DNA from 2 places in the Oscillibacter sp. GMB15532 genome. Region 1 is predicted to be linked to the other one. Evidence: predicted binding sites of a transcription regulator. Region 1 holds the regulator's gene; the other holds the start of a gene.
What was found. The regulator NrdR, encoded in region 1, represses ribonucleotide reductase genes. The targets are predictions, from matches to a motif close to CACNANATNTNGTG.
Positions count from the first base shown of each region.

Region 1 (13,770 bases):
TGCCGGAGAAAAGAATACATATGCGTATTCTTTTCCCTGGCGCCGCCGGTGACGGGAGGGCTTGATGAAACAAAAGAAAAACAGATGGGTCCTGCGGGCCGGGGCGCTGATGTTGGCCTCCATGGCGGCGATGATTACATTTTCCGCAGCGGCGGAGGCGGGGTCTCAGGGGGACCCGCTGGTGACGCTGAGCTATCTGAACGAGACGTTCCTGCCCAAAATTCTTTCTCAGGTGCAGGGAACGGGAACCGGCAGCGCCGGGACAAGCTTCACCGTGGTGGATTTGTCCAAGGGCGGGACATTGAACCTTTCTGTGGGCGCGGAGGTGCTGCTTCGGGCGGGCACGGCTTCCTGCGGCGCGGCTTCTTCTCCGGGTCTTGTGGATGAAACCACCGCCGAGGTTCTGGAAAACGGCAGCGCGCTGGTGAAAAACCACCTGTACATGGCAACCGTGGAAGGACGGACGGTAAAAGCCGGGTCCGACGGGGTAAAGCTTTTGGTGCGTGGAGGCTATTCTGTAAGCTGACATAGAAACGAACGCATAAAAAAACAAGCATACATAAAAGCCCGCCGCCCGCGCATAGGATAGCGCAGGCGGCGGTTTTTTTGTGCCCTTCGTGGGCCGGTCCCGCGCCGCCCGAAGGGAGAGGAAGCCGCCATGGACAAGTATCCGCTGTATCTGGACGGCAGAGCCGCCGGGGAGCTGAGCGTGACCGAAGCCGGGATGTACGCCGACTACCGCGCCGCGTGCCGTATTCCCGGCCCAGCGTTTTTGCGGGCATATCTTGTAGGGGATCAGGCCGAAATGCTTTTGGGCGTTCTTGCGCCGGAGGGCGGGGCATATTCCATCCGCCGCAGACTGAGCCGCCGGGAGACGGCGGACCTTGGAAAGCTTCTGCGCTGCGACGCGCGGCGGGAGGGAGAGCGGGCATGGGAACGGGTCCCCGCGCCGGAGCGGCTGCTGAAATCCCCGTGGCTTTCCCATATGCTGCAAGGTGTTTCCGGTGTGCTGACCCAGCAGGGGGAGGGGCGGCTGCTGGTGGCAATCCCCTATGACCCGGCAAAGCCCTTTCCGCTTACGCCGCTGTTCTGCTTTGCAAAAATATGCCGGATTGAGGGGACGCTGCACGTCGTCTATGCCTTCGATTCACAGGAGAGGCCAATGATGCCCTGAGCCTTTAATGCAAAGGGGCCAAAAAATTTTTATAAAAAGCAATTGACGTATACCACAACGCTTTGCGTTGTGGTATACTGTGCTTGAAAGAATAATTTTCGGCGCGGCCTGCCCCGTGATGCTTCCGCCCCAGGGCCGGAATGTACAGGCCCTGCCGCCAGGAAGGAGAACGCCCGATGAAATGCCCCTATTGCGGGTTCGCCGAGAGCAAGGTTGTGGATTCCCGCCCCACCGACGACGGGGCCAGCATCCGCCGCAGGCGGGAGTGCCTGTCGTGCAGTAACCGGTTCACCACCTATGAGACGGTGGAAAGCCTGCCCATGGTGGCGGTGAAAAAGGACGGCAGCCGCCAGAGCTTTGATCGCAGCAAGGTTCTGGGCGGCATGATCCGCGCCTGTGAGAAGCGGCCCGTGCCGCTGGCGGAACTGGAGCGCATCGCCGACGAGGTGGAGCAGGAGCTGCAAAACGGACTGGACCGGGAAATCACCACGGAGCACATCGGCGAGCTGGTGATGGAAAAGCTTCGCAAGCTGGATCAGGTGGCCTATGTCCGCTTCGCCTCCGTTTACCGCCAGTTTAAGGACATCGATACCTTCATGTCGGAGCTGAACAAGCTTTTGGCAGAGCAATAAACCCTTTTTACGCGGTAGGAAACGCGGTTCCCGGCGCGCATGCCATAGAGAAATAGGGGTCCCGGGCCGCGCCCGGGGCCTCTTTTTGCCCGTTTTGGACAAAAATTCAGACTTTTCAGCGGAGACACGCCGAAAAAGTTGATTTTCCCGCCGGAATTGCGGACAATAACTTGCAAAGCACCCGGCGATGTGATAAATTAAAAAGGTTCATCAGATTCATAAGAACGAAGGAGTAACGCCATGTCCGCCCTGAAAGACGAAATCTCCCGGCGCCGCACGTTTGCGATTATTTCGCATCCCGACGCCGGTAAAACCACCCTTACGGAAAAATTTCTGCTGTACGGCGGCGCCATTGCCCAGGCCGGTGAGGTGAAGGGCAAGCGGGCCAAGGCCGCCACCTCCGACTGGATGGAGATTGAGCGCCAGCGCGGCATTTCCGTTACCTCATCGGTGATGCAGTTTCAGCACGGGGGGTATTGCATCAACATTCTGGATACCCCGGGCCATCAGGATTTCTCCGAGGATACCTACCGCACGCTGATGGCGGCGGATTCCGCCGTCATGGTCATCGACGGGGCCAAAGGCGTGGAGCCGCAGACCCGCAAGCTTTTCCGCGTCTGCGCTTTGCGGAATATCCCCATTTTCACCTTCATCAACAAGATGGACCGGGAGACGAAGGACCCTCTTGCGCTGTGCGAAGAGGTGGAGCGGGAGCTTGGCATCGACACCTATCCGGTCAACTGGCCCATCGGCTGCGGTCGGGAGTTTGCCGGGGTTTACGACCGGGAAAAGAGCCGTATCCTCTTTTTTCAGGGCGAGGGCCACGGGAAAAAGGCGGAGGCCACCGAGGTGGATTTGGAAGACCCCAAGGTGGGCGAGCTGATCGGCGAAAAGCGCTGGAGCACCCTGCGGGACGAGGTGGAGTTGCTGGGTGCGGGCCGGGAATTTGATATGGAAGCCGTCCGCGCCGGAAAGCTCAGCCCCGTGTTTTTCGGGTCTGCGTTGACCAACTTTGGCGTGGAGCCTTTTCTGGCGGAATTTTTGCGTATGACCACCGCACCTCTGAGCCGCACGGCGGACTGCGGCGTGGTGGACGCGTTTTCCCCCGACTTCTCCGCCTTTGTGTTCAAAATTCAGGCCAACATGAACAAGGCCCACCGGGATCGGCTTGCGTTCATGCGCATCTGCTCCGGCAAGTTTGAGCGGGACGCGGAGGTCTATCACATGCAGACCGGCAAAAAAATGCGCCTGAGCCAGCCTCAGACCATGATGGCTGCTGAGCGGGAGATCGTGGACGAAGCCTACGCGGGCGATATCATCGGCGTGTTCGACCCCGGCATTTTCTCCATCGGAGACACGATTACCGTGCCGGGAAAAAAGTTCAGTTTTTCCGGCATCCCTACTTTCGAGCCGGAGCATTTCATGCGGGTCAGCCCCAAGGACACCATGAAGCGCAAGCAGTTTATTAAGGGGACGGAGCAGATTGCCCAAGAAGGCGCTATCCAGATATTCAAGGTTCCCGGCGCGGGCATGGAGGAAGTCATCGTGGGCGTAGTGGGCACGTTGCAGTTCGACGTGTTCGAGTATCGCATGAGAAACGAATACGGCGTGGAGCTGTATATGTACGGCCTGCCTTACGAGCATCTGCGCCGCATTTCCGCAAGCCCCGTGGAGGACCCGAAGGAGTTGACGCTGTGCATGGGTGCGGAGGTTCTGGAAGATTTCCGGGGCAGACATCTCGTGGCCTTTGGTGGCGAGTGGTCCGTGGGCTTTTTGCTCAAGCACAACCCGGGACTGGAGCTGTCCGAATCCGTTTCGGTGTAAGAGCAGCGTCAAAATTAGACGTAAAGCGTCGCGCCGCAATAGAGCGGGCGGGGCTGCCACATGAAAAAATAAATAAAACCCGGGGAGCAGGATAAAAACCATTCTGCTCCCCGGCTTTTGCGATGGAATGCAATATATATTTGACATTAAGAAATGTATAGTATATACTGTGACTATGAAAGGGGGCATTTTATGAAAAACAAGAGAATGAAAATTGCTCGCATGGAATCGGACATGAAACAAGATGACCTGGCAAAAGCCGTAGGCGTTACCCGCCAGACCATCGGGCTGATAGAATCAGGGGATTATAACCCCACGCTGAACCTCTGCATCGCGATTTGTAAGGCGCTTGACAAAACACTAAACGATTTATTCTGGGAGGAATCGAAATGAAAAGACAAAATATGCAAGACGAAAGAGTTGCGGCGCAGCGCCGTAAAATAAACAGTGAAGCAAACGGTATTTTAATGACGGTGCTTTTGTTATCAATCCTCGTACAGCAATTTTTTCTGAATGCTCCGTTTAAGCAATACGCAGTTGAGGCGATCTGCTTTTTCGGAATGTCCTTGTACATGATTGTCCGATACATGACGCTGGGCCTTGACTTATACGGCGAAGGAAAGCGGACCAAGGGGATGCTTTTGGTGAACAGCTTGATGGCGGGAACAGCAGTAACGGCAATCAACGGTGTTTTGAACTATGCACAATACGCACAGCGCTATAAAGAGGATGGCATGGGTTATTTTATCGCGGTGCTGGCAATTACGTTTATCAGCGCAACTGCTTCTACGTTTGCTGTGCAGGCATTCTTTGCTTATCTCAATCAGAAAAAACAGGCGAAAATTCAAAAGCAGTTGGATGAAGATGAAAAAGACGAACAAGGATGACTTCTTCCCATAAATATCAGGTAAATGTTGTCTTACGAGTATGCTTTCAAAACAGCGGAGCTACTTGCGCCGGATTTGAAAAATTTTAATTTTCCGAATTAAAATGCGCGGGAGAGATTGAAAAATGTTTCTCCCGCGCATTTTTTATGCAGTCTTTTTCCGTGTTTCACCCATCGCCACCCGTCTGCCATGCGTTGACAGGGGGCGGGGCGCATGGTATGTTGAAAGCAAACGGGACGGCTTTTTTTGGAAGCCGGGAAAGGGGCGTATCCATGGAAGAACAGAATGTCAAGCTGACAAAGCTGGCAAAGTGCGCCGGGTGCGGCGCAAAGGTGGGCGCGGGGGTGCTGAGCCAGTTGCTGGAGGGCATCCGGGTCCACAGCGACCCCAATCTGCTGGTGGGCTTTGACAAGAGCGACGACGCGTCGGTCTACAAGGTCAGTGACGAGCTGGCTCTGGTGCAGACGGTGGATTTTTTCCCGCCCATCGCGGATGACCCCTATCTTTTTGGCCAGATCGCGGCCACCAATGCACTGTCCGATGTGTACGCCATGGGCGGAGAACCCAAGCTGTGCCTGAATATCATGGCCGTGCCGGAATCCATGCCCAAAGAAGCGGTGCACCAGATGCTCCGGGGTGGGTATGACAAGGTATACGAAGCGGGGGCGCTGATCACCGGGGGCCACAGCATTTTGGACGACGAGCCGAAATACGGCCTGTGCGTCACAGGCTTTGTCCATCCCGACAGGGTGCTCACCAATTCGGGAGCGAAGCCCGGCGACGTGCTGCTTTTGACCAAGCCCATCGGTATCGGGGTGCTGTCCACGGCGCAGAAGGCGGAGATGCTCTCCTCTGAGGGCGCGGAGCTGATGTACCGGCTGATGACTACCTTGAACCGCTCCGCCCGGGACGCCATGGTGAAGTACCGCGTTCACGCCTGCACCGATATTACCGGCTTTGGCCTGCTGGGTCACGGCTTTGAAATGGCGCAGGGCAGCGACGTGACCATGACCATAGACGTGGGAGCCATTGACCTGATTCCCGAAGCGCTGGAGCTGGCGAAGATGGGGATTCTTCCCGCCGGAATGTACCGCAACCGCACCTTCGCCGAGCCGGGAGTGGACGTGGGTGACACAGAACTTGCCAAGCAGGACCTGCTGTTCGATCCCCAGACCGCCGGGGGCTTGCTGATTGCCGTGGCGGCGGAAGACGCAGACGCGCTTTTTGCGGAGCTGAAGGACTGCGTTCCCAGCGCCCAGCGTATCGGCGGGGTGGAGCCCTATACCGGGGGCGCGCGTATCCGGCTGCGCTGAAGGCCGTCTGACGGGCGTACTTAAAAAATGTGCGCTCCCCCAAAAGTGGGGAGCGGAGGGGGCGCGTGACATGAATCAGGAATACCTGCGGGCCATTCCCAAGGTGGACGAGCTGCTGCGGGAGCCGTCTGTGCAGGCTCTGACGGAGAAATATCCCGCCCGGACGGTGACGGACGCGGTTCGCGCCGTGCTGGAGGATTTGCGGCGGGAGATATTGGCTGGCGGGCGGGAACCGCCGCCGGATAAAGCGGCGCTGTGCGCCGCGGTGGAGGCGGTTGCCCGGCGGGATACGCTGCCGTCTTTGCGCAGCGTCATCAACGGCACCGGCGTGGTGCTGCATACCAACATGGGTCGGGCGTGCCTGTCCGAGCGGGCGGCAGAGGCCGCCAAAAACGTTGCCCGAAGTTACAACACGCTGGAATATGACGTGGAGGGCGGCTGCCGGGGGCATCGCTGTGCCCATGTGGAGGGACTTTTAACCCGCCTTATCGGTGCGGAGAGCGCTCTTGTGGTGAATAACAACGCAGCCGCGGTGCTGCTGATTCTTTCCGCCATGGCGGAGGGGGGTGAAGTAATCGTCTCCCGGGGCGAGCTGGTGGAAATTGGCGGTTCCTTCCGCGTTCCGGAGATTATGGAGACCTGCGGCGCGCGGCTGCGGGAGGTGGGGACCACCAACAAAACCCGTCTTGGGGACTACGAAAAAGCCATCGGTCCAGATACCCGGGCGCTGATGAAGGTTCACACCAGCAATTTCCGAGTGGTGGGCTTTACTCAAGCTGTGCCCCCGGCGGAGTTGGCGGCGCTTGGCCGCAGCCGGGGCCTTCCGGTTATTGAGGATTTGGGCAGCGGCTCGCTGTTAAATCTGGCGCGGCTGGGCCTGCGGGACGAACCCACGGTGCAGGAATCCGTGGCGGCGGGCATCGATGTGGTCTGCTTTTCCGGGGACAAGCTTCTGGGTGGTCCGCAGGCGGGAATTATCGTGGGGCGGGAGGAAGTTCTCTCGCTCCTGCGGGAGCATCCCCTCTATCGGGCGGTGCGCGTGGACAAAATGACGCTGGCAGCGCTGGAGGCCACCCTGCGGGCCTATGTGGAGGAAACTGCGGAAACAGAGCTGCCCACCCTTGCCATGCTGGCACAATCGCCGGAAACGCTGCGGATGCGCGCCCAGCGGCTCTGCGCGCTGGCGCGGGAGGCAGGTGTGGACGCGGAGGTGGTTCCCGAGGAGGATCAGGTGGGCGGGGGCAGCGTCCCAACGCAAACACTGCCGAGCTTTGCCGTGGCGGTGACGCCCGGACATGACGGCGTGGACGCGCTGGAGACTGCCATGCGCCTGCGGGAGCGGCCTATCATCGGCCGGGTGGCCCATGACCGCTATCTGCTGGACGCGCGGACGCTGCGGGAGGACGAGTTTTCCTGTATTGTGGATGCGCTGCGGGAGTGCCTGCGATGAAGCATGTGATTATCGGTACCGCGGGCCATGTGGACCACGGAAAAACCCTGCTGATCAAGGCCCTCACCGGCATCGACACCGACCGGCTTCAAGAGGAGAAAAAGCGGGGCATTACCATTGAGCTGGGCTTTGCCCATCTGGATTTTGACGACGGCACACAGGCGGGCATTGTGGACGTGCCGGGCCATGAAAAGTTTATCAAAAATATGCTTGCGGGGGCGGGGGGCATCGACCTTGCCATGCTGGTGGTGGCCGCGGACGAGGGCTTCATGCCCCAGACCGTGGAGCATCTTGGCATTCTGACGCTTCTGGGCATCAGGGACGGTCTTGTGGCCGTGACCAAGGCCGACATGGTGGACCCCGAATGGCTGGACATGATGCGGGAGGAAATTGCCCAGCGGGTACAGGGGACGTTTTTGGAGGGCAAGCCCATCCTCACCGTCTCCGCCTATACGGGGCAGGGCATTCCGGAGCTGAAAGAGGCCCTCCACGCGTTGGTACTGGATGCCCGGGAAAAAAACCTGCGGGTGGCGTTCCGCCTGCCGGTGGACCGGGTGTTTTCCGTGGACGGCTTCGGCACCGTGGTGACAGGCACCCTTATTGAGGGGGCCATGCACGAGGGGGATGTGGCGGCGCTTGCCCCCTCCGGAGCGGAAACTCGGATTCGGAATTTGCAGGTCCACGGAAAAGACGTGGAAACTGCCTACGCGGGCCAGCGGGTGGCGGTGAATCTGGCGGGCCTGAAGCGGACGGACGTGCAGCGGGGCGACGCGGTGGCAAGGCCCGGAAGCCTGCGAACCTCGTTGATGCTGGACGTGCGGCTTCAGAACCTGCGTGCTTCCCAGCGGGTGATTTTAAACGACTCTCAGGTTCACCTGTATCACGGCGCGTCGGTGCTGCTTGCCAAGGTAGTGCTGCTGGACCGGGACGGGCTGGACCCCGGTGAAAGCTGCTATGCCCAGCTCCGGCTGACGGAGCCGATTGCCTCGAAAAACGGGGACCGGTTTGTGGTCCGCTTTCTTTCGCCGCTGGAAACCATCGGCGGCGGCTTGATTTTAGACGACGCGCCCAAGCGGCATAAGCGGGGAGACTCCACGGTACTGGAGGCGCTGCGCATCCGGGAAAGCGGCTCCGGCGGCGACCGGGTGGTGCAGGTGGCGGCGGAGTTTGGCACAGCGCTGCCCCAAACCGACAAGCTGGCGTCTAAGCTTGGAATGGACCCGCAGGAGCTGGAAGCGCTGTTGGGAGAGCTGGTGTCGGCGGGCCGATTGGTGGAGCCGCTGCCCGGCCGGTTTGCATCGTCCGGCGTGATGGACGGCGTGCGGGACGCCTGCCGGGGGCTTTTGGAGGATTATCATCGGAAAAACCCCCTCCACGCCGGGATGAAGGCCGCCGAGCTGCGTCAAAAGCTATTTAAATCCATGGACCAGACCGGGGCGGACGCGCTGTTGCGCCAGCTCTGCGCCGAAGGGAGCATTCGCCGGACGGCGGAGCGGTATGCGCTGGCGGAGTTTTCCGTCCGGTTCACAAAAAAGCAGAGCGCCATCCGGGAACGGCTGCTGGAGAGTTACCGCAAGGCGGGCATCGAGCCGCCAACCACGGAGGAAATGCTGGCCCAATTTTCGCAGGGCGAAGCTGCCGACGCCAAGCAGGTGCTGGACAGCGTCCTTACCGGCGGGGAGCTGGTGATGCTCTCTCCCCAGATTTGCTATCACAAAGACGCTTGGCTGCGGGCGCGAAGCGCGGTCCGGGACCACTTCGCCGAGCAGGAGACGATTACGCTGGCGGAGCTGCGGGATGCGCTGGGAACCTCCCGGAAATATGCCCTCGCGGTGCTTGAATATCTGGATCGCTTCCACGTGACGAAAAAGGAGGGCGACCTCCGCCGCCTTGCGGATAAAAGCTTTCTGGCGGACAACGCACAGTAAAGCGGGCGCCGTGCAGTTTCTGTGCCCGTAGAGCGAAAAAGCCTGGTTTTCCAAGGCTTTGAGCGCTGCTTCTTTGCCGGAAAGCCCGCCCGGGGCCGCCCATAGGGCCGGAAAAAACCTTGCTTGGGTTGGGTATTGCCATTTCGCAAAGGACGTGCTACAATAGCGCCGTCGACCGTGGAAGCGGCGATTTTCGTGGGAGTAGATGGGTGCTGGTGTGCCCCCCGGTCTTCAAAACCGGTGAGGGTGGTGAAGAGCTGCCCAGGTGGGTTCGATTCCCACATATTCCCGCCAGGGGACGCCGCGCCAACGCGCGGCGTCCCTTTTTTCGGATATTTTGAAACCATTCCGGTTAAAAAAGAAATTAATTGGCGGCTTTATCCCAAACAAATTTTTGCGGAGCTGCGCGGCCTCTGCCGCGCCCGCGAAAGGAGATACCCATGGATTTTCGGCAGTTGGAGGCGTTTTCCCGTGTGGTGGAGACGGGCAGCTTTTCCCGGGCGGCGGAGGCGCTGGGTGTGAGCCAGCCCACCATCAGCGCGCATGTGACGGCGCTGGAGCGGGAGTTGGGCCTGACCCTCATCGCCCGCACTACCCGTGAGGCCGGACTTACGGAGGCGGGGCGGCTTCTGTTTGAATATGCCGGGCAGATCCTGACCCTCCGCCAGCAGGCGGGCGAGGCGCTGCACCGGTTTGCAACGGACCTGTCCGGCACGGTGGTCATCGCCGCGTCCACCATACCGGGGCGGTATTTTCTGCCCCGGCTGCTTTCGGCGTTCCAAAAGCGTCACCCCGACGTAAAGTTCGATCTACGCATCACGGACAGCGCCGGGGCGGTCCGTCAGGTAACGGACCGGGAGGCGGAGATTGGCTTTTGCGGCACGCTTCCCGGCGGCAAGTACGTCGCCCGGGAGTTTGCCAATGACCAACTGGTGCTGGTGGCCCCGAATCTTCCCAAGTACCGGACTTGGCGGGAGGAGGGTGTCTCTTTGCGCCGCGCCGCCCGGGAGCCCTTCGTGGTCCGGGAGGAGGGAAGCGGCACCCGTCGGGAGACAGAGCTGTTTCTCCGGGCCATGGGCGTGGACCCCAACGGTGTGAATATTGCCGCGCAGGCCTCCTCCAACGAGGAGGTGGAGCGGCTGGTGGAGGAAGGGGCCGGGGTTGCCATCCTCTCCAAAAGCGCGGCGGAGGAGCGGGAAAAGCTTTTGACGCTGGAGCTGCCCGGTATCCGGATTCGGCGCAAGCTCTATCTGCTCCGCCGAAAAAACAGCGTGCTCTCTCCCTCCGCACAGGTGTTTTACAGCTTTGCTGAGGGATTTTATCTCCGCAGCTCGGAATCAGCGCCTTGAAATTGTGCAAAACGCAGAAAAAATATGAAATATTCTTGAGAAAACTACTGCAATGCGCCAATAAAAGCGCGGGGGCGCTGTGAAAAAATCAACAAAGGATTGGAATTCCTATGGGAAAATTTGAAAAATCCCCAATTGTCTACTCCGTCAATTTGCTGAATTGAATATATAGATGAAAATTATAAATGGCTTTTTTTTCTTGCGTCCCAAGAGATGGGGCGCTTACAATGGGTATAAAGACGGGGCGAGTGCCCGGTTTGAAAAATTGAATGATTTGGATGACGGTTGCAGGAGATCTGCCCATTAGAGGCGGGGCCGAAGGTATAAGTATTGCTAGCTTGCCGGCGCGATATGAACATCTCAGGCGAAAGGACTGCAGCCCGACAACTCTCTGGAAAGCGAAAGCGCCGAAGGAGCAACCTGCGTTTCGCAGGGAATCTCTCAGGTAAATCAACAGAGTCGGGCAGCACGAGCTTGTGCTGTCCGATTCTGTTTTTGCTTTGGAAGGGGGCGCGGCTGTGACCAGCGAGCGGCAATATCTGATTTTGACAAACAATCCCCTTGTAAAAGCATGCATGGCGGAGCGATACGAAATTCTCCTTTCGGAAGAACTGACCCTGCGGGAGATTCTGGTGAAGGCGCGGGACATGGTGTATGCCGGGCATACTCTGTATACCCACCCGCTGGCGGGCAGCGTGAAACCCAACGAAACGCCCTATAAATCCGTGGTGGTATCCAAAGCCCCCCGGGAATTTTCGGTGGAGCAGGCGGGACTGATTGCGGGCAGCATCGAGGTATGCGACAAGCTTACGCCCCGCCGCCGTACGCTTACGAAGAGCGTGCTGGAGGATTTCCAACTGATTGACTATACCCTGCTCTCCGGCGCTCTGGGCTTTGACGCTGCGGCAGGACTTAGTAACGCACGCAAATAAAAATGAAAAGAAGGAGGTGCTCACTTTGAAATTGGAATTGGGCTTTATCCAGATTCAGGACATTCAATTTTCAAAGGAATGCAAGGTAGAAAACGGAACGCTTTTTGTCAATGCCGATGAAGTCATGGATTTTATCTTCAAAGACGACGATGCGAAAGCCTGCATCAAGTCCGCGAGCTTTGACATCGCAAGACCCGGCGAGAGCGTGCGCATTACCCCGGTGAAGGATGTGATCGAGCCCCGCGTGAAGGTAGATGGTCCCGGCGGCGAGTTTCCCGGCGTCATCGCCAAGGTGGATACCGTTGGCTCCGGAAAAACCCATGTGCTGCGGGGCATGGCCATTGTCACCGCGGGCAAGATCGTGGGCTTTCAGGAGGGCATCATCGACATGACCGGCCCCGGCGCGGACTACACCCCGTTCTCAAAGCTGTTGAACCTGGTCCTGCTGTGCGAGCCGATGGAGGGCGTCCATCAGCACGAGTACGAGCACGCGGTCCGCATGGCGGGCCTGCGGGCCGCCACCTTTGTGGGGGAGCTTGGCCGCGACGTGACCCCCGACGAGACGCGGGAGTTTGAGACCTACGGCGTGAAGGAGGGCATGGAAAAGCTCCCCGACCTTCCCCGTGTGGGCTATGTCCACATGCTCCAGAGTCAGGGATTGCTCCACGACACCTATGTCTACGGCGTGGACGCCAAGAAAATTATTTCCACGCTTTTAAACCCTACCGAAACCATGGACGGGGCCATCATCTCCGGCAACTGCGTGTCCGCCTGCGACAAGAACACCACCTATCACCACCAGAACAACCCCGTGGTGGCGGACCTGTTCGAGCAGCACGGCAAGACCATCAACTACGTGTGCAACATCATCACCAACGAAAACGTGTATCTGGCCGACAAGCAGCGCTCCTCTGACTGGGCCTCCAAGCTTGCCCGACTGCTGGATCTGGACGGCGTGGTTGTCTCCGAGGAGGGCTTCGGCAATCCGGACACGGACCTGATCATGAACTGCAAGAAGACCGAGCAAAAGGGCATCCGCACCGTTCTGATTACCGATGAATACGCCGGACAGGACGGCAAGTCCCAGTCCCTGGCCGACGCGGACGCACTGGCCGATGCGGTGGTCACCGGAGGAAACGCCAATCAGGTGGTGATCCTTCCCAAGCTTGACAAGGTCATCGGGATGCTGGATTACGTGGACAAAATCGCGGGCGGGCACGCCGGGTCACTGAGGCCCGACGGGTCCATTGAGGCGGAGCTTCAGGTCATCACCGGCGCCACCAACGAAATGGGCTTTAACCGCCTGAGCGCCAGATAAGGAGAGGAGGAGAAAAGCATGAGTTATCGTGTCGTACACTATATCAACCAGTTCTTTGCCAACATCGGCGGCGAGGAAATGGCCCATGTGCCGCCCGAGCTGCGGGAAGGCCATGTAGGCCCCGGCCTTGCCTTCAATCAGGCATGGAAGGGCGAGGCAGAGGTAGTGCAGACCATCGTCTGCGGCGACTCCTATTTTGCCGAACATGAGAAGGACGCCAAGGCACAGGTATTGGAATGGGTCAAGGCGGCAAAGCCGGACCTGTTTATCGCCGGTCCCGCCTTCAACGCAGGACGGTACGGCTACGCCTGCTCCAACATCTGCCAGGCGGTTCAGGACGAGCTGGGGATTCCCGTTCTCACCGGTATGTACGAGGAAAACCCCGGTGCGGACCTGCGCACCAAGGTTTTGATCATTGCCACCACCAACAGTGCCGCCGGTATGCGCAAGGCCGCGCCCGCCATGGCAAAGCTTGCCATGAAGCTGATGCGTGGCGAGGAAATTGGCGCTTCCTGCGAGGACGGATACCTGCCCAACGGCATTCGCCGCAACTTCTTTGACAAGGAGCGCGGCTCCAAGCGGGCGGTGGATATGCTGGTGGCAAAGCTTTCGGGAAAGCCCTTTACCACCGAGTATCCCATGCCGTCCTTTGACCGGGTGGCCCCCAACAAGGCCGTAAAGGATTTGAGTAAGGCCATCGTGGCCCTGTGTACCTCCGGCGGCATCGTCCCCAAAGGGAATCCGGACCATATTGAGTCCTCCAACGCCTCGCATTACGGCGAATACAACATTCAGGGTGTGGAGAGACTGACGGAGGAAACATACGAAACCGCCCACGGCGGCTACGATCCCGTCTATGCCAATCAGGACCCCAACCGCGTGCTGCCCGTGGACGTTCTGCGGGAGTTTGAACGGGAGGGCAAAATCGGCAAGCTGCACGATTTCTTCTATACCACCGTGGGC
Region 1 is NZ_JBEVTO010000003.1:277,522-291,291, forward strand. Features, by position in the region: gene ABVS15_RS05670 (hypothetical protein) at 65-526, shown strand; gene ABVS15_RS05675 (hypothetical protein) at 659-1,174, shown strand; gene nrdR (transcriptional regulator NrdR) at 1,351-1,806, shown strand; gene ABVS15_RS05685 (peptide chain release factor 3) at 2,047-3,630, shown strand; gene ABVS15_RS05690 (helix-turn-helix transcriptional regulator) at 3,823-4,023, shown strand; gene ABVS15_RS05695 (DUF6773 family protein) at 4,020-4,517, shown strand; gene selD (selenide, water dikinase SelD) at 4,790-5,830, shown strand; gene selA (L-seryl-tRNA(Sec) selenium transferase) at 5,901-7,280, shown strand; gene selB (selenocysteine-specific translation elongation factor) at 7,277-9,208, shown strand; tRNA gene ABVS15_RS05715 (tRNA-Sec) at 9,406-9,502, shown strand; gene ABVS15_RS05720 (selenium metabolism-associated LysR family transcriptional regulator) at 9,649-10,557, shown strand; glycine riboswitch at 10,939-11,024, shown strand; gene ABVS15_RS05725 (GrdX family protein) at 11,076-11,489, shown strand; gene ABVS15_RS05730 (glycine/sarcosine/betaine reductase component B subunit) at 11,515-12,807, shown strand; gene grdB (glycine reductase complex selenoprotein B) at 12,826-13,770, shown strand, end outside.

Region 2 (18,327 bases), on a different contig from region 1:
GGCATCTTGATTCTGTGTGGGCTTTTGTTTATGGTGAGTGTGTTTTTGCGGCACGAGCCGGTGATGAACGCGTTTTTGTTTGCCGTGGCGCTGGCGGTGGCCGCGATTCCCGAGGCGCTCAGCTCCATCGTCACCATCGTCCTCTCCTTTGGTACCCGGACCATGGCCCGGGAGAATGCCATCATCCGCAAATTGCAGGCGGTGGAGGGCCTTGGAAGCGTGTCGGTCATCTGCTCCGATAAAACCGGAACCCTGACCCAGAATAAAATGACCGTTCAAAAGCTCTATACCGCCGGGAAAGTCATTTCCGTAGAGGATGCGGACTTTTCCGACGCGATGCAGGAGCCTTTGCTGCGGGCGGCCCTGCTGTGCAGCGACGCCACGGTGAACGAAAATGGAGAGGTGGGTGACCCCACGGAGACGGCGCTGGTGCGCCTTGGCGAGCGGTTCCGCTTTGACGAGGAAGAAGTCCGGGAGAAATACCCCCGGCTGACGGAAATCCCCTTCGATTCCGACCGCAAGCTGATGTCCACAGTCCATACCCTTTCCGGCGGACTGATGATGATTACCAAAGGGGCAACGGACGTGCTGCTGGACCGCGCTCTGCTTACGCCGGAGGAGCGCACGAGAATTGAAGCTGTTAATGAGCAGTTTTCCCGGGAGGGGCTGCGGGTGTTGGCCTTTGCCTGCCGGCATCTGGATGCCCCGGCGGTGAATCTGTCTGATGAAAATGGGCTGGACTTTCTGGGCCTGATTGCCATGATGGACCCGCCCCGGGAGGAATCTGCCGTGGCGGTGGCGGAGTGCATCTCCGCCGGAATCCGCCCGGTGATGATTACCGGCGACCACCGTATCACCGCCGCCGCCATCGCCAAGAAAATCGGTATCCTCACCGAGGGGACCGAGGCGGTGGACGGGGCTGCCATCGACGCCATGAGCGACGGAGAACTGCGGGAGTTTGTACCCAAAGTCAGCGTGTACGCCCGGGTGTCCCCCGAGCATAAAATCCGCATCGTCCGGGCCTGGCAGGAGCGGGGAAACTTGGTGGCCATGACCGGAGACGGCGTGAACGACGCCCCGGCATTGAAGCAGGCGGATATTGGCGTGGCCATGGGCGTCACAGGCACGGAGGTGGCCAAGGACGCGGCGGGCATGATTCTGACGGACGACAATTTCGCCACCATCGTCCGGGCCGTGGAAAACGGACGGGGCGTGTATGCCAATATCAAGCGGGCCATTCAGTTCCTGCTCTCTGGCAACGCGGCGGGCATCCTTGCGGTGCTGTACGCGTCCCTCATGGGCCTGCCTGCGCCCTTTGCGGCAGTGCATCTGCTATTCATTAATCTGTTAACTGACAGCCTGCCCGCCATCGCGCTGGGGCTGGAGCCCAGAAGCGAGGACGTGATGCTTCAAAAGCCCCGCCCCCGGAACGAGGGGATTCTGACCCGTGCATTCCTTGCGGACGTGGGGCTGGAGGGTATGGTGATTGCCATTGCCACCTCCATTGCATTCCACATGGGCCTGAGCGCTGGAGGAACGCCCGTGGGAACCACCATGGCCTTTGCGACGCTGTGTCTGAGCCGCCTGTTCCATGGGTTCAACTGCAAATCCCAGCGGCCCGTGCTGTTTTCCAAAAAGCTGTTCAACAACCGGTACCTCCTGCTGGCGTTTTTGGTTGGCGCGGCGCTTCTGGCAAGCGTTTTGACCGTCCCGGTGCTGGAGCCGCTGTTTGACGTGGCGGTCCTGTCGGCGACAAATCTTTGGACCATTGTGGGGCTGGCCTTTGCCAGCATGCTGGTGATTCAGGCGCTGAAAGCCCTGCGGAGAAAATAAGGGCGCTTTGGCGGAATCTAGCCTGAAAGCGTATTGGGAAGCAGGGGCGATTGCGAGTAAAAGGCATTGCCCGGAAGTATCCCGAAGCAAGAGAGCATCCGGAAGAAGCCGGGAGCAGTCCCGAGGCTTTTGAAGATGCCCAAAGCGTTTATGAAAAGGTTCCCCCGCCGCAATACGGCGGGGGAACCTTTTATGAAAGTCGTATTCTGAAAACTGCGATTCAAAGCGCGGCGGCAAGCTTGCAGATGTCGGGCGCGCCGGAAACCGCCTCCATCTTGTCCCCCCGGCGCACCAGCAGGGTGGGCGCCTGCATAATGCGGTATTTCCGAGCAAGGTCCAGATGTTCGCTCACGTCCAGCACCGTGTAGGAAAGTCCCGCCTGTTCAAGTCCCGCCTTTGCGGTTTTGCAGTTGGGGCAGGTTTTGGTGGTGAACAGCAGCAGCTCGTCTACCGCATCGCGCATGGCCCGCACGGTGGAGCTTTTCTCCGGGACGGGCTGCTCCGCAGAGAAGGGAGCAGTAAAACCGGGCACGGGCTGGGCAGTCTGTGGGGCGGGGCTTGGCGCGTGAGCTTTAAAAGCCGTTCCGGGTTCATAAAGTTTGCGGTCTTTGTATTCCTGCGCCTTGCCGTCGTTCCAGTTCTGTACGGGGCGGTAATACCCGGTGATGCGGCTGTAAACCTCGGCGGGTTTCCCGCAGTGGGGGCAGGTGAAATGCTCTCCGGTAAGATACCCGTGCTGTGAACAGACGGAATAGGTGGGGGAGAGAGTATAGTAGGGCAGTTTAAAGTTCTCCGCGATTTTGTGCACCAGCGCGGCGGCGGCTTTCCAGTCCGGCAGTTTTTCGCCCAGAAACGCGTGGAACACGGTGCCGGAGGTATAGAGGGTCTGCAACTCATCCTGCACCGCCAGCGCGTCGAACAAGTCCGAGGTGTACCCCACCGGCAGGTGGGAGGAATTGGTGTAATAGGGTGCGTCACCGGGTTTGGCGGCGGTAATAATGTCTTCGAACCGCTCCGTGTCGTGCTTTGCCAGACGATAAGAGGTGGACTCGGCGGGGGTGGCCTCCAGATTGTAAAGGTCGCCGTACTGCTCCTGATAGTCGCTGAGCCGCTGACGCATATGGTTCAGCACATCCTTGGCAAAGGATTGGGACTCCGGCGCTGTCAGGTCCCTGCGCAGCCAGGCGGCGTTCAGCGCCGCTTCGTTCATGCCGACAAGGCCGATGGTGGAAAAGTGGTTGCCAAAGCTGCCCAGATACCGCTGGGTATAGGGATACAGTCCCGCATCCAGCAGCTTGGTGATGACGGTGCGCTTGGTGTTCAGGCTGCGGGCGGCCACGTCCATCAGCTTGTCCAGCCGCCGGTAAAAGTCCGCCGCGTCCTTGGCAAGATATGCGATGCGGGGCAGGTTTACCGTCACCACGCCGACGGACCCGGTGGATTCGCCGGAGCCGAAGTAGCCGCCGGACTTTTTCCGCAGCTCCCGCAAATCCAGCCGAAGGCGGCAGCACATGCTGCGCACGTCCGAGGGTTCCATGTCGGAGTTGATGTAGTTGGAGAAATAGGGTGTCCCGTATTTCCCGGTCATCTCAAAGAGAAGACGGTTGTTCTCCGTGTCACTCCAGTCAAAATCCTTCGTAATGGAGTAAGTGGGAATGGGATACTGGAAGCCCCGGCCGTCCGCGTCGCCCTCCACCATGATTTCGATAAAGGCGCGGTTTACCATGTCCATTTCCTGCTTGCAGTCCCCATAGTTAAAGTCCATCTCCCTGCCCCCCACGATGGCGGGCTGGCCTGCAAGATCGGTGGGAACGGTCCAGTCCAGCGTGATGTTGGAAAACGGAGCCTGCGTGCCCCAGCGGGACGGGGTGTTCACCCCGTACACAAAGGACTGGATGCACTGCTTCACCTCTTTTTGGGAGAGGTTGTCCACTCGCACAAAGGGGGCCAGATACGTGTCGAAGGAGGAGAACGCCTGCGCCCCGGCCCACTCGTTCTGCATGATGCCAAGGAAATTCACCATCTGGTTGCAAAGGGTGGACAGGTGGCTTGCGGGGGAGGAGGTGATCTTGCCCGGAATGCCGCCAAGGCCCTCCTGAATCAATTGCTTCAGGCTCCATCCCGCGCAGTAGCCGGTGAGCATGGACAAATCGTGAATGTGGAGATCGCCGCTTTTGTGGGCCTGTGCCACCTCCGCATCGTAAATCTCGCTGAGCCAGTAGTTGGCGGTGATGGCCCCGGAGTTGGATAGAATCAGCCCGCCCACGGAGTAAGTGACGGTGGAGTTTTCCTTCACCCGCCAGTCGTTGATGTGCAGGTAGTTGTTCACCAGGTCCTTGTAATCCAGCACGGTGGAGCCTAAATTACGGATTTTCTCCCGCTGCTTGCGGTACAGAATGTAGGCCTTGGCCACATCGCTGTATCCGGCCTTGATGAGAACGTTTTCCACGCTGTCCTGAATCTGCTCCACTGAGATGGAGCCGTCCTTGATGTTGTCCTGATAATCCGCGGTGACCTTCAGCGCCAAAAGATCGATGATGTCGGGGTTGTAGTCCTTTCCCACGGCGTCAAACGCCTTGGTGATGGCCACGCTGATCTTGGACAGGGCAAAGTCCACGACCTTGCCGTCCCGCTTCAAAACTCGATACATACCGCTCCCACACTCTCTTAAAGTATTTCCGCTTCGCGGCGGCGGGGCAAACTGCCCTGCCGCCGCCTGCGTACCAAAGATAGGCCCATATACCGTCAGAACGGAAAGACGCCGAAGCGTCCTTCCGTTCTTATTCTAGCGGGGCTGTTGGGGGATGTCAATTAGAAGAACTCCTATATCTTGTGGAGTATTTCATAAAAAATGCCAATTGCGCCCAGATTTAGTAGGAACGCGAAAAACATAACTGTACACCAAATAGCATTTTGTGACGAAAAAAGTCAGTATTTGTCGAAAAAGGTGAGTACCGCTCAGTCCACGCCCCGGAGAGAAACTTCTCCACAAAAGGGGCGGACAGCCTCGGCAAAGGTACGCATTTCATCGGGGGAGAAGCCGTGCAGCCCGGAGCCAATCAGTTCCCCGGAGTCGGCGAAGTTCTGGAAAAAATAGCGCCGTGCCCCGTTCAGCCATTGGGCAATGGACAGCAAATCCGCCTGAGTGTGAAGCTCCCGCACCAGCGTGGTACGGAATTCATAGTCCGTCGGTCCATCCATCAAAAGCGCGGCACTCTCCTCCACAGGGGCGGTGTCAAAGTCCATTACGCCCACGGTCAGAGGGTACTTTGACAGGCTGTTTTTGATATCCATGGCTACATAGTCGATGCTTCCTGTCTCAAGCAGGGCACGGAGCCGCTGGGGATAGCACCCGTTGGTGTCCAGCTTCACCGCAAAGCCCATAGACTTTACCCGGGCGGCAAAGTCCGAAAGCCCCTCGTGCAGCAGCGGTTCCCCGCCGGAGAGCACCACCCCGTCCAGCAGTCCCCGGCGGGAGGATAAAAACGCAAGAATCTCCTGCTCCTTATACCGCTCCTGCTCCTCGGCGGGCGCGATGACCAGACGGGCGTTGTGGCAATAGGGGCAGCGGAGGTTGCACCCGCCGGTGAAGACCGTGGCCGCCACTTTACCGGGAAAGTCAACCAGTGACAGAGTTTGCAGTCCGCAGAAGGTCAAGGCAGTTCCTCTTCTTCCACCTCGCCTGCGCGTCTGCGGATCGAACCGGGCTGTAGGGAGAGGAGAAGCCCCAGAAAGAAGAGGGCACAGCCGCCTAGCAAGGCGTAGTTCGAAAGGCTTCGATTGCCTGCCAGTGCGGCAGCGCAGAGAACGACGCTGCCTCCGGCGAAAAAGGAAAAGACCTGCACCGAGCCGTCTTCAAAGGCGAAGGAGGACAGACGGAAAAAGGCCAGCGCGGCAAAGCCCAGAGCCAGCAGCTCCGGTGCATAGGTTTCCAGCGCGGGGTTTGCGGCGCGGACCCGGTAGTCCAGCACCAGATGAAACACCAGCGCCACGGGGGCAGGCAGAAGTAAGACTGGTGGCGGGGTCCTGCGGGAGCGAGAGTGCCGCCCGGCACCTGCCGAAAAAGCGACGGGCAGCAGACACAGGGCGGAAAGCGCGGTCAGGCCGCCGCAGGCCAGCGCAACTCCTGCGGGAGGGGCCCCGCTGCCGGGAAAGCCTGCGGGAGCTGAAAGGGCGGCCCGTACCTCTGCCCCCCCGGAAAGAGCCAGCAGGAAGACGCCGACCAGCAGCAGGGGTGCGGCTCCCTGCGCGGAAAAGACATCCTGAAACGGGCGGGGGTCGGGGCGGCGATCAGGCAGGCGGCGGGCAAGCAAAAACAGCCCCACCCCCAAAAGAGCCAGCAAAACCCACAGAAGATGTCCGAAAAGATTTCCGGGAACGCTCAGTCCGGTTTCCGGAATCAAGCCGGTGCGCGCCTGCGCCAGCCGCAGAAAAAAGGCCGCCGCGCCGCCCGCCGCCGCCAAAACAGCCATAGCCGTGGTGTGTTTCATTCCGGTCCTCCTTGAAAAGCCGGGCATAGCCCCCGGCGCAATTTGGTAATATTTTTCGCTCGCCCGGTTTGCGGTGTCTTCGTAGCGGGCGGAGATTTTCCCGCCACGCCCCAAAGGAAGCGGTACTGCTCCGACCGTGGGGACGAGACGCGTGCAGGGTTCCCCGTGATTGCTAAAGGCGCAAAGGGGCTGATACTGGGGTCATTATACGCCCGCCAAGGCGGTTTGTCCACACCGCGGCGAGGGAAAACGCATCGGGCGGCGAGGTTGCCGCTTTGGGCAATCCATGTTATAATCAAACGCCGCAAAATTCGACAGCTTATACGCAGGACTGTTTTTTATCTTCCGCGCATATGCTGAAGAAACCGCGGATTGCGGGCGTACTTTGATCAATTTACGGAAAGTGTACAGGCTGTTCAAAAGGTAAATGCTTTTTGGAGCGGCGGGAAAGGAAACGAGATGAGACGGTATCTGGGCATGTCGGCGGTGCTGCTGGGCCTGCTTTTTTTGCTGCCGCTGATTACCGTGACGACCCATGTGGTCCGGCGGGAGGCGGAGGCGGGGACGAAGCGGGAGCTGAAGCCGGAAACGCCGGAAATTGAGCTGCTGCCCCAGGGGGAGACGGACGGGTCTTACACCATCCGGGTTCTGCTGGGGGAAGAGGTGAAGACCATGACCATGGGGGAATATCTTCAGGGTGTGGTGCGGGCGGAAATGCCCGCCTCCTTCGAGCAGCAGGCCCTGTGCGCCCAGGCGGTGGCGGCACGGACCTATACGATGTATAAGATGGCCACCGGCGGGAACCACGGCGACACGGCGGATGTCTGCGGTGATCACACCTGCTGTCAGGCGTATCTTGATAAGGAGACTGCCGCGTCCAACTGGGGGGACAGCGCGCAGGCTTACGAGGCGAAGGTGGAAAACGCCGTCGCCCTCACCGACGGGCAAACGATTCTATACGGCGGGCAGCCCATTTTGGCGGTGTTTCACTCATCCTCCGCCGGGAGCACAAAGCGGGCGGGCGAGGTGTGGACTGACGATCTGCCCTATCTCCAGAGCGTGGAGAGCCCGGAGGGGGAAAGCGTGCCCAATTATTACAGCCGCGCGGAGTTTACCCCGGCGGAGTTCAAGAAGCTGTTTCTGGCGGCCTATCCGGAGGCGGACCTGTCCGGCGCTGCCGGAGGATGGATGAAGGATTGGGCCATCAGCGAGGACAGCAATGTGGAGTCTGTCACGGTGGGCGGCGTCAGCGTCCGGGGGACGAAGCTGCGCACCATTTTCTCCCTGCGCTCTTCCACCTTTGAAGCGGAGGTGGCCGACGGGAAAATCGTCTTCTTTGTCACCGGGTACGGCCACGGCGTGGGCATGAGCCAATATGGCGCCCAGCAGATGGCAAAGGACGGCAAGGACTGGAAAGAGATTATCACCCACTACTATTCCGGCGTCACCGTGGCGGTGCATACGCCGGAGCGGCTGTCGTAATAAAAAAAGGGCTTGAGGATTTTATGTCCTCAAGCCCTTTTGCTTTTTGAAAAGGCGCGCAGGGGTTTGTTACAGTTGATTCCTGCGGCTTACACGCTGCGAAAGCGTGAGAGAAAGTCCCGGGTTTCCTGTCTTTGGGGGTTGCCCAGAAGTTCCTCCGGCGTGCCCTCCTCGCAGATAACGCCCTGATTCATATACACCACCCGGCTGCTCACGTCCCGGGCGAAGGCCATCTCGTGGGTCACCACCAGCATGGTCATCCCCTCCCGGGCCAGGTCCTTCATCACGTCCAGCACCTCGCCCACCATCTCAGGGTCCAGCGCTGAGGTCGGCTCGTCAAACAGCAGCACCTCCGGCTCCATGGCAAGCGCCCGGGCGATGGCCACCCGCTGTTTCTGCCCGCCGGAGAGCTGACGTGGCCTTGCGTTGATATAGGGCGCCATGCCCACCCGGTCCAGATATTGAAGGGCGGCGGTCCGGGCCTCCGCCGGGTCCTTTTTCAGGACCTTCACCTGTCCCGCCACGCAGTTTTTCAAAACGGTCATGTTGTTGAACAGGTTGAAGGATTGAAACACCATTCCCACCCGGGAACGGTATGCGGCCGCATCCACACCCCGGTCCGCCATGTTCTTCCCGTGAAAGAGAATCTCGCCGGAGGTGGGGGTTTCCAACAGGTTCACGCAGCGAAGCAGCGTGGACTTTCCGGAGCCGGAGGAGCCGATGATGGAGGTCACGTCCCCTTTTTCCACCGTGAAATCGATGTCCCGCAGCACCTGATGACTGCCGAAGGCCTTGCCCAGATGGCGGATTTCAAGAATCGTCTCGCCCATGTCAGATCTCTCCTCTCTCGGTCAAGTTCCGCTTTTTGGAGGACTGCTTGGAATTTTTCCGGTATTCCTTGCTGTGCTCGTCAAAATTGCTGCCCTTGCCGGGGTGGTTGTAGGTTCCGGCGGTCATGGTCAGAGAATCGGTCTGTACCAGCTCGTAGCTGTCGGACCCGTCCATCCGCCGCTCCACCCACCGCAGCAGGAAAGAAGCCGCAAGGGTCATGGTGAGATAGCCCGCCATTTCGATGGTGGCGGAGGGAAAATACGTGAAGGTGGCCCCGGAAATCGCCTTGTGGGCGGCAAAAAAATCGGTAAAGCCGATAATGAACATCACGGAGGTGTCCTTGATGTTGATAATCAGGTTGTTGCCAATCTGGGGCATGATGTTCCGCAGGGCCTGGGGCAGAATGACCCCCAGCATGGTTTGGAAGTGGGTCATGCCGATGGCCTTGGCCCCCTCCGTCTGGCCGGGATCGATGGAGAGAATGCCGCCCCGGACGGACTCGGCCATATATGCGCCGGTATTGACGGATACCACCAGAATCGCCACGGTCCAGATACCCTCAAAGCGGAGAGAGTTGTTGGTGAAATAGGGCAGGCCGTAGTAAATGAACACTGCCTGCAAAATCATGGGCGTGCCCCTGAAAACCTCGATATAAATGCGCAGCAGCACCCGCACCAATCCCAGACCCAGCCGCTTGACGGGGTGGTCGGATTTGGCGCTGGGAATGGTCTGCAAAATACCGCAGCCAAGCCCGATGACGCAGCCGATTAACGTGGCCACCACGGCCAGAATCAGCGTGCGGCGGATGCCGCCCAGATAGCTCACCGTGCCGTATTTGGCCCAGAGGTCGGTAATGTCGGCGGCCAGTTGTGGAAATCTTGACCAGTCCATAATGGTTCCCTCGTTCTCTCAGTATTCAGCGGGCGCGCCCGGACAGGGAGGCTCAGGCCCCGATGGGCTGCACCGCCACGGCCTGCGCCATCAGGTCGTTGAAATCGTCGGCAGTCATGCCGGAGAGGACGGAGTTCATGGCGTCCTTCAGCACGGTGTTGCCCTTCATGACGGAGATGCCGATGTTCACGTCCTCGTCGGACACTTCAAAGTCGTCACCGGAGCCGGAGAAGTCCAGCAGCTTGAAATCGGGATAGGCCACCATCGCGCCCTGTGCGGTGGGCATATCGGTGCACACAAAGTCCACCGCGCCGGTTTCCAGCGCCATCAGCATGGCGGGGGCGGATTCCGCAGCCGTGCGGATATCGGCCCCTTCAATCTGGGGCAGGCAGGTTTCATACCAAATGGTGCCCTGCTGGCTGGTGCAGGAGCCGCCGGCAAGGTCGCTGATGCCCTTGGCGTTTGCAAAGGCACTGTTTGCCTTGGTCAGGCATATGATGGAGGCGTACAGATAGGGGCCTGCAAAGTCCACCTGCTCCGCCCGCTCGGCGGTCATGGACTGGCCCGCGATCACCGCGTCCACGGCGCCGGACTGAACGGCGGGTACCAGAGATTCCCACTCCAGCCGGACAATTTCCAGCTCCCAGCCGTTGGCCTCGCAGAGCTTTTTGGCCATCATCACGTCGTAGCCGTTGGCGTATTCACTGGTGTCCCGGATGGGAACAGCGTCGTTGGAGTCATCCGGCTGGGACCAGTTGTAGGGCGCGTAGCCGCACTCCATGGCCACGGTCAGCACCCCGTCCTCCACGCCGGAGGGGACCGCGCCGTCGGCGGAGGACGCGGAGGAACCGGCAGCCGCACCGGAGCCGGAGGCCGCCGGGGCAGAGCCGCCGCAGGCGGCAAGAGACGCAGTCATGGCCAGAGCCAGAACAAGAGCAAAAAACTTCTTCATAAAAGATCCTTCCTTTCAACTCAACCAATGGTATTTTGTGGCGGCGGGCACTGAATATCCCTCTCCCCACGCCGCAAAGGAGAACGACAAAAAACGGGCCGCTTTGACGCAAAGCGACCCGTGGAAAAAGCAGGCAGAACTGCCCGATTCAGCCATGATAGCGCTTCACAAAAAATGTGACAGTCCGTCGGGTATTCCCCGCCGGCCCAGGTGTCTTGGAGCAGGCAGCTCCAAAATCCTTCGGCGACGTCCCCTTTCCCGCGGCGGCTGCCTGCCGACTTACTCACGGTACTGATGGACCTCGCGCCTCTATCTGAGCGATCCAATTTTGAGGTATCCTATCACGATATGAAGGGGATGTCAACTGTATTCCCAAATTTTTTTTGCATTTTTGTGCAAAACATAAAAATTGGTGGAATTTAGGGCAAAGCAATTGAAACTCGTTTGACTTTGGTGGAATTGCGCATAAATAATCCTTTTCAAAATTGGAAGCAGATGGTACAATGGCCACAGTGGACGACATTGCTTTGTACGGGGGCTTTGAAAGCTTTCCGGCGCAGCCGATTTTGCGCCGGCCGTATGGGAGAGGTGTGCGGGTGAGGGAGCTGGAATTCGGCGTTTTAAACTGGATACAGGAGAATTGCCGGACGGAGCTTCTGGACGGGTTGATGCCGCTGATCAGCGCGCTGTGCAATCACGGAGAAATCTGGATTGCGCTGGCGGCAATTTTGCTTTTTATGCGGAGATATCGGCGTACCGGCGCGGTTTTGGCGCTGGCGCTGCTTTTAGATGTGCTGCTTTGCAACGGGATTCTCAAGCCGCTGATTGCCCGGGTGCGGCCCTGCGACGTGAATCCGGCGGTAACACTTTTGATTTCCCGGCCGCAGGACTGGTCGTTTCCCTCCGGGCACGCGGCGGCGTCCTTTGCCGCGGTGGGCGCTCTGCTGTCGGAGAAGCGCGGCAGACTGTTGGGGCCCGTCTTGGTTTTGGCGGCCCTGATTGCTTTTTCACGGCTGTATTTATATGTGCACTGGCCCAGCGATGTGCTGGCCGGCGCGTCGCTGGGTTTGGCGCTGGGCTTGGCCGCCGGACATTTGATGCGGTGGGCAGATAAGAAAACGGGGCGGTTTCGTCCCGCCGGAGGAGAGGGAGAGACGTGAAGGACACGCGGAAGAAACAGAAAATTCTTCTGGTGGACGGGGATGGAGAGCGCCGTCAGCAGACTGCCGGGGTCCTGCATGGCACGTTTTGCGTCACGTCCGCGCTGGACGGGGAAATGGCGGTGGACATCCTGCGGACGCGGCAGGATTTTGCCGCGATTGTGCTGCAATGCCGCCTGTTTGAGTTCAGCGGGTTTGATGTGATGCACTTTCTTCATACGAACCGGCTGCTCAAGTCGATTCCCGTGGTTGCCATGGGGACGGCGGAGGACGAGCTGAAGGCGCTGAGCCTTGGCGCCGCCGCGTTTTTTGAGGAGTCCAGAGAGCCGGATATTCTCGCCTGCCAGGTGCAGAATCTGGTGAATCTTTTCTGGAGAGATCGGGATTTGGACCCGCTGACCGGCGTTTTGCAGTGGGAACCGTTTTTAAAAAAGGCACGGGACACGCTGGCGGAGATGGAACAGGATAATCGGCCGAGGTCGCTGTCCATCATCTTTTTAAACATGGACCGCTTCAAGGTGTTCAACGATCTTTTCGGCAGGGCCACGGGCGACCAGCTTTTGCGGAATCTGGCGGCAAAGCTGTCCGCGATGCGGGGCGTGATTCACGTGGGCCGCGTGGGTGGGGACCGGTTTGTGATGCTGTGCCGCACGGAGGAACTGGAGCTTTCCCGGTTTAACCGGCTGGGCGCCGATCTGATGCGGCGGCTGCACCTGAAATACGCGTTGCATTTGTGCTGCGGCGTCTATGAAATCGACGATCCCACGCTTCCGGTGGTGGAGCTGTGTGACCGCGCGCAAATCGCGCAGGAAACCGTTTCCGGCCGCAGCGACAAGAGCGTGGCGCTCTATGATGAGGAGCTGCGCCGGAGCCTGCTGTGGGAGCAGGAGGTGGCCTCCGGGATGTATGAGGCGCTGGAGCAGGGGCAGTTTCAGGTGTATCTTCAACCGATTTTCAGCCTGTCGTCCAACGCGCCCGTGTCGGCGGAGGCACTGGTGCGCTGGGATCACCCCAAGCGGGGGCTGATTCTCCCCAATCAATTTATCTCCATCCTTGAAAAAAACGGCTTTATCAACCGACTGGACCAGTATGTCTGGGAGCAGGTGTTTCAGTATCTGGCGGAGCTGAAGGCGGCGGGCTATCCCGACGTGACCATTTCCGCCAACATGTCGCGGCTGGATATTTACAGCGCGGATATCTGCGGGCTGCTGACAGGACTTGCAAAAAAGTACGATGTGAACCCCGCCGTCTTTCGGATTGAGGTGACGGAGAGCGTCTATATGGAGGACCCGGGTCAGATGCTGGATTTGACACGGCAGCTCAACGCAGCGGGCTTTGCCGTTTTGATTGACGATTTTGGCAACGGCTACTCCTCTTTGAATATGCTGATGAATATGACGGTGTCGTCTTTGAAGCTGGACATGGGCTTTATCCGCAGCGTTGGCAGCGACGAGCGGACCAACTGCGTGGTCAGCAGCATCGTGCGCATGGCCAAGTGGCTGGAGATGAGCGTGGTGGCGGAGGGGGCGGAGACACAGACCCATGTGGATTATCTGCGCTCCATCGGCTGTGACCGGGTGCAGGGGTACTATTTCTCCCGCCCTGTCCCGAAGGACGACTTTTTTTCCCTGCTGAAGCGATACCGGTCGACTTTCGCTCCCGAACGGCCCCGGATTTTTGACAAAACGGCGGACACCCGGGCGGTGTGGGACGCGGTAAAGGCCTATGACAGGATGATGCGGGGGAGGATGGACGCGGCGGCCATGTTCGAGCAGTTTGGCGACGCGGCGGAGATTCTCAGCGTGAACGACGGGTATTACCGTCTGATGGAGAGCTCTCCCGAGCTTTTGTTCCGCAGCGGGCAGCTGATTACCGACTGGCTGGAGGAGCGGGACCGTCCCGCGTTTCTAATGGCCATGGACGCCGCTTCGGAAACGGGAGAACGGCAGGAGCTGGTCATCCGGCGGTATATGGATTCCTACCGGATCAAAAGCCTGATGGTCAGCGTCTGCTACATGGGGCGCAAGGACAGCCGCAAGCTGTTTTTGGCGCTGTTTCGGGATATTTCCCGGTTGAAGCTGCCTGCCGAGTTTGGCTGCATGGTGCCCGCTGCCGTCCCCAGCGAGGAGCTCGGGCCGCCCCGGCAGCAGCGGGTATTGGGCTGCCGTACTTGCCGCAAGCTCCTAATTGTGGAGGACAACCGGGTGAACCAACTGGTGCTGGAGAAGATGCTCTCTCACCAATACAGCATTCTGGAGGCGTCCAACGGCAAGGCGGGGCTGGATGCTCTGCGCAGCGGGGAAGACGTTGGCGTGGTGCTGTTGGATATCATCATGCCCATTATGGACGGGTACGAATTTCTGCAAAAGAAGGCGCAGGACCCGGCTCTGCGGGATATTCCGGTGCTGGTGCTTTCCCAGGCGGATAATTTGGACAGCGAGGAAAAGGCCCTGCGTCTGGGTGCCAGAGGCTTTGTGCGCAAGCCCTATGACCCGGAGGATTTGAGAAAAACGCTGGATGCGCTGGCGAATGGAACCTGATGATTGATAAATAGCATCACTGCAACTCGCGGCGGCAGCCTTTGCCGCCGCGAATTTTGCGGGAACACCATGCAAAAGCATGAAAATGAGGAGACGGCAAACCCTATGTTAAAGTCGAAGGCTTATGAAATTGATATGTGCAGCGGGCCAATCTTGAAAAAAATGCTGCGCTTTGCCGTGCCGTTGATGGCCTCCGGCGTACTCCAACTGCTGTTCAACGCGGCGGACGTGATTGTGGTAGGGCAGTTTTCCGGGGATAATTCTATGGCGGCGGTGGGGTCCAACGCGGCGCTGATCAATCTGCTGACAAATTTGTTTGTCGGGCTTTCCGTGGGCGCAAACGTGCTGGCGGCCCGATATTTCGGGGCAAAGCGGGAGCGGGAGCTCCATCGGGCGGTCCACACGGCTATGCTTTTGGCATTTTGCAGCGGTATGGTGCTGATTGTGGTGGGCGTCGCCATGGCGCGGCAGGTGCTGGTCTGGATGCAGACGCCTCCCGCCGTTTTGGATCTGGCGGTGCTGTATCTGCGGATCTACTTTTTGGGGATGCCCGCCCTGATGCTCTATAACTTCGGCGCGGGCCTTCTGCGCTCCAAGGGAGATACCCGCCGTCCCTTGTATTACCTGCTGCTGGCCGGCGTGGTGAATGTGGTTTTGAACCTGCTGCTGGTGATCGTGTTTCATTTGGACGTGGCGGGCGTGGCGATTGCCACCGTGGTGTCCCAGTGCATTTCCGCGGCGCTGGTGGTTTCCTGCCTGATGCGGGAGACGGGGAGCTTTCATCTGGACCTGCGGGCGCTGCGATTTCACAAGGAGCAGCTTGTGGGCATCTTGCGGGTGGGTCTGCCCGCCGGAGTGCAGGGCATCATTTTTTCGCTGTCCAACGTGGTCATTCAGTCCTCCGTCAACTCTCTGGGGGAGATTGTCATGGCGGGCAGCGCTGCCTCCAGCAATATCGAGGGATTTGTATACGTGGCGATGAACGCGGTGTATCAGGCGACGCTGTCCTTTACCAGCCAGAACGTGGGTGCGGGACGGCTGGACCGGGTCAACCGCATTTTGCTGACGGGGCTGGGCTGTGTAACGGCCACGGGACTGGTGCTGGGCGTGGGCGCGTGGCAGGGGGGCCGGCTGTTGCTTGGAATCTACTCCGGGGACCCGGCGGTGGTGGAGGCTGGCTTTGTGCGCCTTGGCATTATCTGCGGGACCTATTTTATCTGCGGCATGATGGACACGATGGTGGGTGCTCTGCGGGGCATTGGCTACTCCGTGATGCCCATGATGGTGTCGCTGATGGGGGCCTGCGTCCTGCGTCTTGTGTGGGTTGCCACGGTCTTTCAGATTCCGGCGTATCACACGCCGGAGTGTGTCTACTGGTCCTATCCCGTCTCATGGATAGTGACCCTTTTAATCCATGTGCTCTGCTACCTCTGGGCCAAGCACAGGGCAGACCGCCGCTTTGCCGAAGTGCAGACGGAACAGAAGACTGTGGAAATTTTCGAAGAAAATACTAAATAGGGTATTGCAAAATGGGATGACACACTATATAATGTGGTTGTTATAAAACCGTTTGGTTGACATAAAAGTAAGTTGGGAAGAACTATTTTGGCTTTTCGACAAAAGGGAGCGGCAGAAACATCATGAAAATTATCAAAAGAAACGGCAGTGAAGCGGGCTTTGACCGGGAAAAAATCGCAGCGGCGGTGGAAAAGTCGAACTTTGCAGGCGGGCAGACGCCGGAGCTGTCCCACGCACAGGTGCAGCAGATCGCGCTGAATGTGGAGACTACTGCGGAGAAGGTTGGCCGGACGCTGAATGTGGAGGAAATTCAGGAACTGGTGGAGACAGAGCTGATGCGCCACAGTGCCTATGAAACGGCGAAGCGCTATATCCGTTATCGTTATACCCGGACGCTGGCCCGGGCCGCCAACACCACCGACAATCAGATTCTCAGCCTCATCGAGTGCAACAACGAGGAGGTTATGCAGGAAAACTCCAATAAAAATCCCACGGTGAACTCCGTCCAGCGGGACTATATGGCGGGCGAGGTGTCCAAGGACATCACCAAGCGCCTGCTGCTGCCGACGGAAGTGGTGCAGGCCCACGAGGAGGGCGTGATTCATTTCCACGACATGGACTATTACGCCCAGCACATGCACAACTGTGATCTTGTGAATCTGGAGGACATGCTGCAAAACGGTACGGTGATTTCCGGCACGCTGATTGAAAAGCCCCACAGCTTTTCCACCGCCTGCAACATCGCCACCCAGATTATTGCCCAGGTGGCCTCCAGCCAGTATGGCGGGCAGTCCATTTCCCTTGCCCATCTGGCTCCCTTCGTGCAGGTTTCCCGGGAGAAAATCCGGGGTGACGTGCTGGCGGAGGCCGCCGCCATGGGCGGCCACCCCGAGGGAGAGGTTTTGAACCGGATTGTGGAAAAGCGTCTTCGCGCGGAAATCCGCCGGGGAGTGCAGACCATCCAGTATCAGGTGGTGACGCTGCTGACCACCAACGGGCAGGCCCCGTTTGTGACGGTGTTCATGTATCTGGGCGAGGTGTCCGATCCCCAGACCAAGCGGGATTTGTCGGTGATTATCGAAGAAACGCTGACCCAGCGGTATCAGGGCGTGAAAAACGAGGCGGGGGTGTGGATCACCCCGGCATTTCCAAAGCTTATTTATGTGCTGGAGGAGGACAATGTCCGCCCCGGAACACCCTATTACTATCTGACGGAGATGGCGGCCAGATGCACCGCCAAGCGGATGGTGCCGGACTATATCTCCGAAAAGGTCATGCTTCAGAACAAGGTTGATAAAAATGGAGAGGGGCACTGCTATACCTGCATGGGCTGCCGTTCGTTCCTCACACCCTATGTGGACCCCGAGACGGGAAGCCCCAAGTATTACGGTCGGTTCAATCAGGGCGTGGTCACCATCAATCTGGTGGATGTGGCCCTGTCCTCTAATGGAGACATGGCCCGGTTTGAGGAGATTTTCTCTGAGAGACTGGAGCTTTGTTACCGGGCGCTGATGTGCCGCCACAAGCGGCTCAAGGGCACTCTCTCCGATGCGGCCCCCATTTTGTGGCAGTACGGCGCGTTGGCCCGACTGAATAAGGGAGAAACCATCGACAAGCTGCTTTACGGCGGGTATTCCACCCTGTCTCTGGGTTACGCAGGGCTTTACGAGTGCGTGAAGTACATGACCGGGAGATCCCACACCGACCCGGAAGCCACGCCCTTTGCGCTTTCCATCATGCGTCGGCTCAATGAAGCCACCGCTGCGTGGAAGGCAAAGGAGAACATCGACTTCTCCCTGTACGGAACGCCGCTGGAATCCACCACCTACCGGTTTGCCAAGTGTTTGCAAAAGCGGTTCGGCATCGTTCCCGGCGTGACGGACAAGGCCTATATCACCAACAGCTATCACGTCCATGTGTCCGAGGAGATCAACGCGTTTGACAAGCTGGAGTTTGAATCTCAGTTCCAGGCGCTGTCCCCCGGCGGAGCCATCAGCTATGTGGAGGTCCCCAACATGCAGGACAACATCCCCGCGGTGTTGAGCGTGATGGAGTATATCTACGACCACATTATGTACGCCGAGCTGAACACCAAGAGCGACTATTGCCAGACTTGCGGCTACGACGGGGAAATCTCCATTGTGGAGGACGACGGCAAGCTGGTTTGGGAGTGCCCCAAGTGCGGCAGCCGGGACCAGAGCAAGCTGAACGTGGCCCGGCGGACCTGCGGCTATATCGGGACCCAGTTCTGGAATCAGGGCCGGACCCAAGAGATTCGGGAGCGGGTGCTCCATCTGTAAATCAACGAAAAAAAGCCCGCCGGAGGTTCTCCGGCGGGACTTTTCGAGGGATGCCATGAATTATGCCAATATCAAAACCTGCGACATTGCCAACGGCGTAGGGGTGCGGGTCAGCCTGTTCGTTTCCGGCTGTACCCATGGCTGCCCCGGCTGCTTTAACTCTGAGGCGCAGGATTTTCAATACGGAAGGCTTTTTACCGGAGAGACGGAGGAGCTGGTGCTCCGGGCGCTGGAGCCGTCCTATGTGGCGGGACTGACGCTGCTGGGGGGCGAGCCTTTTGAGCCGGAAAACCAGCGCGCGCTGCTGCCCTTTATCCGCAGGGTCCGGGC
Region 2 is NZ_JBEVTO010000001.1:345,774-364,100, reverse strand. Features, by position in the region: gene ABVS15_RS01650 (cation-translocating P-type ATPase) at 1-1,833, shown strand, start outside; gene ABVS15_RS01645 (ribonucleoside triphosphate reductase) at 2,054-4,483, opposite strand; gene ABVS15_RS01640 (anaerobic ribonucleoside-triphosphate reductase activating protein) at 4,792-5,490, opposite strand; gene ABVS15_RS01635 (hypothetical protein) at 5,487-6,323, opposite strand; gene spoIID (stage II sporulation protein D) at 6,783-7,805, shown strand; gene ABVS15_RS01625 (amino acid ABC transporter ATP-binding protein) at 7,895-8,635, opposite strand; gene ABVS15_RS01620 (amino acid ABC transporter permease) at 8,637-9,527, opposite strand; gene ABVS15_RS01615 (transporter substrate-binding domain-containing protein) at 9,580-10,479, opposite strand; lysine riboswitch at 10,630-10,799, opposite strand; gene ABVS15_RS01610 (phosphatase PAP2 family protein) at 11,076-11,639, shown strand; gene ABVS15_RS01605 (EAL domain-containing protein) at 11,636-14,179, shown strand; gene ABVS15_RS01600 (MATE family efflux transporter) at 14,285-15,697, shown strand; gene nrdD (anaerobic ribonucleoside-triphosphate reductase) at 15,820-17,997, shown strand; gene nrdG (anaerobic ribonucleoside-triphosphate reductase activating protein) at 18,053-18,327, shown strand, end outside.
Region 2: a site for NrdR is predicted at 15,720-15,733, ahead of nrdD (anaerobic ribonucleoside-triphosphate reductase). Genes of this name have one in related genera too.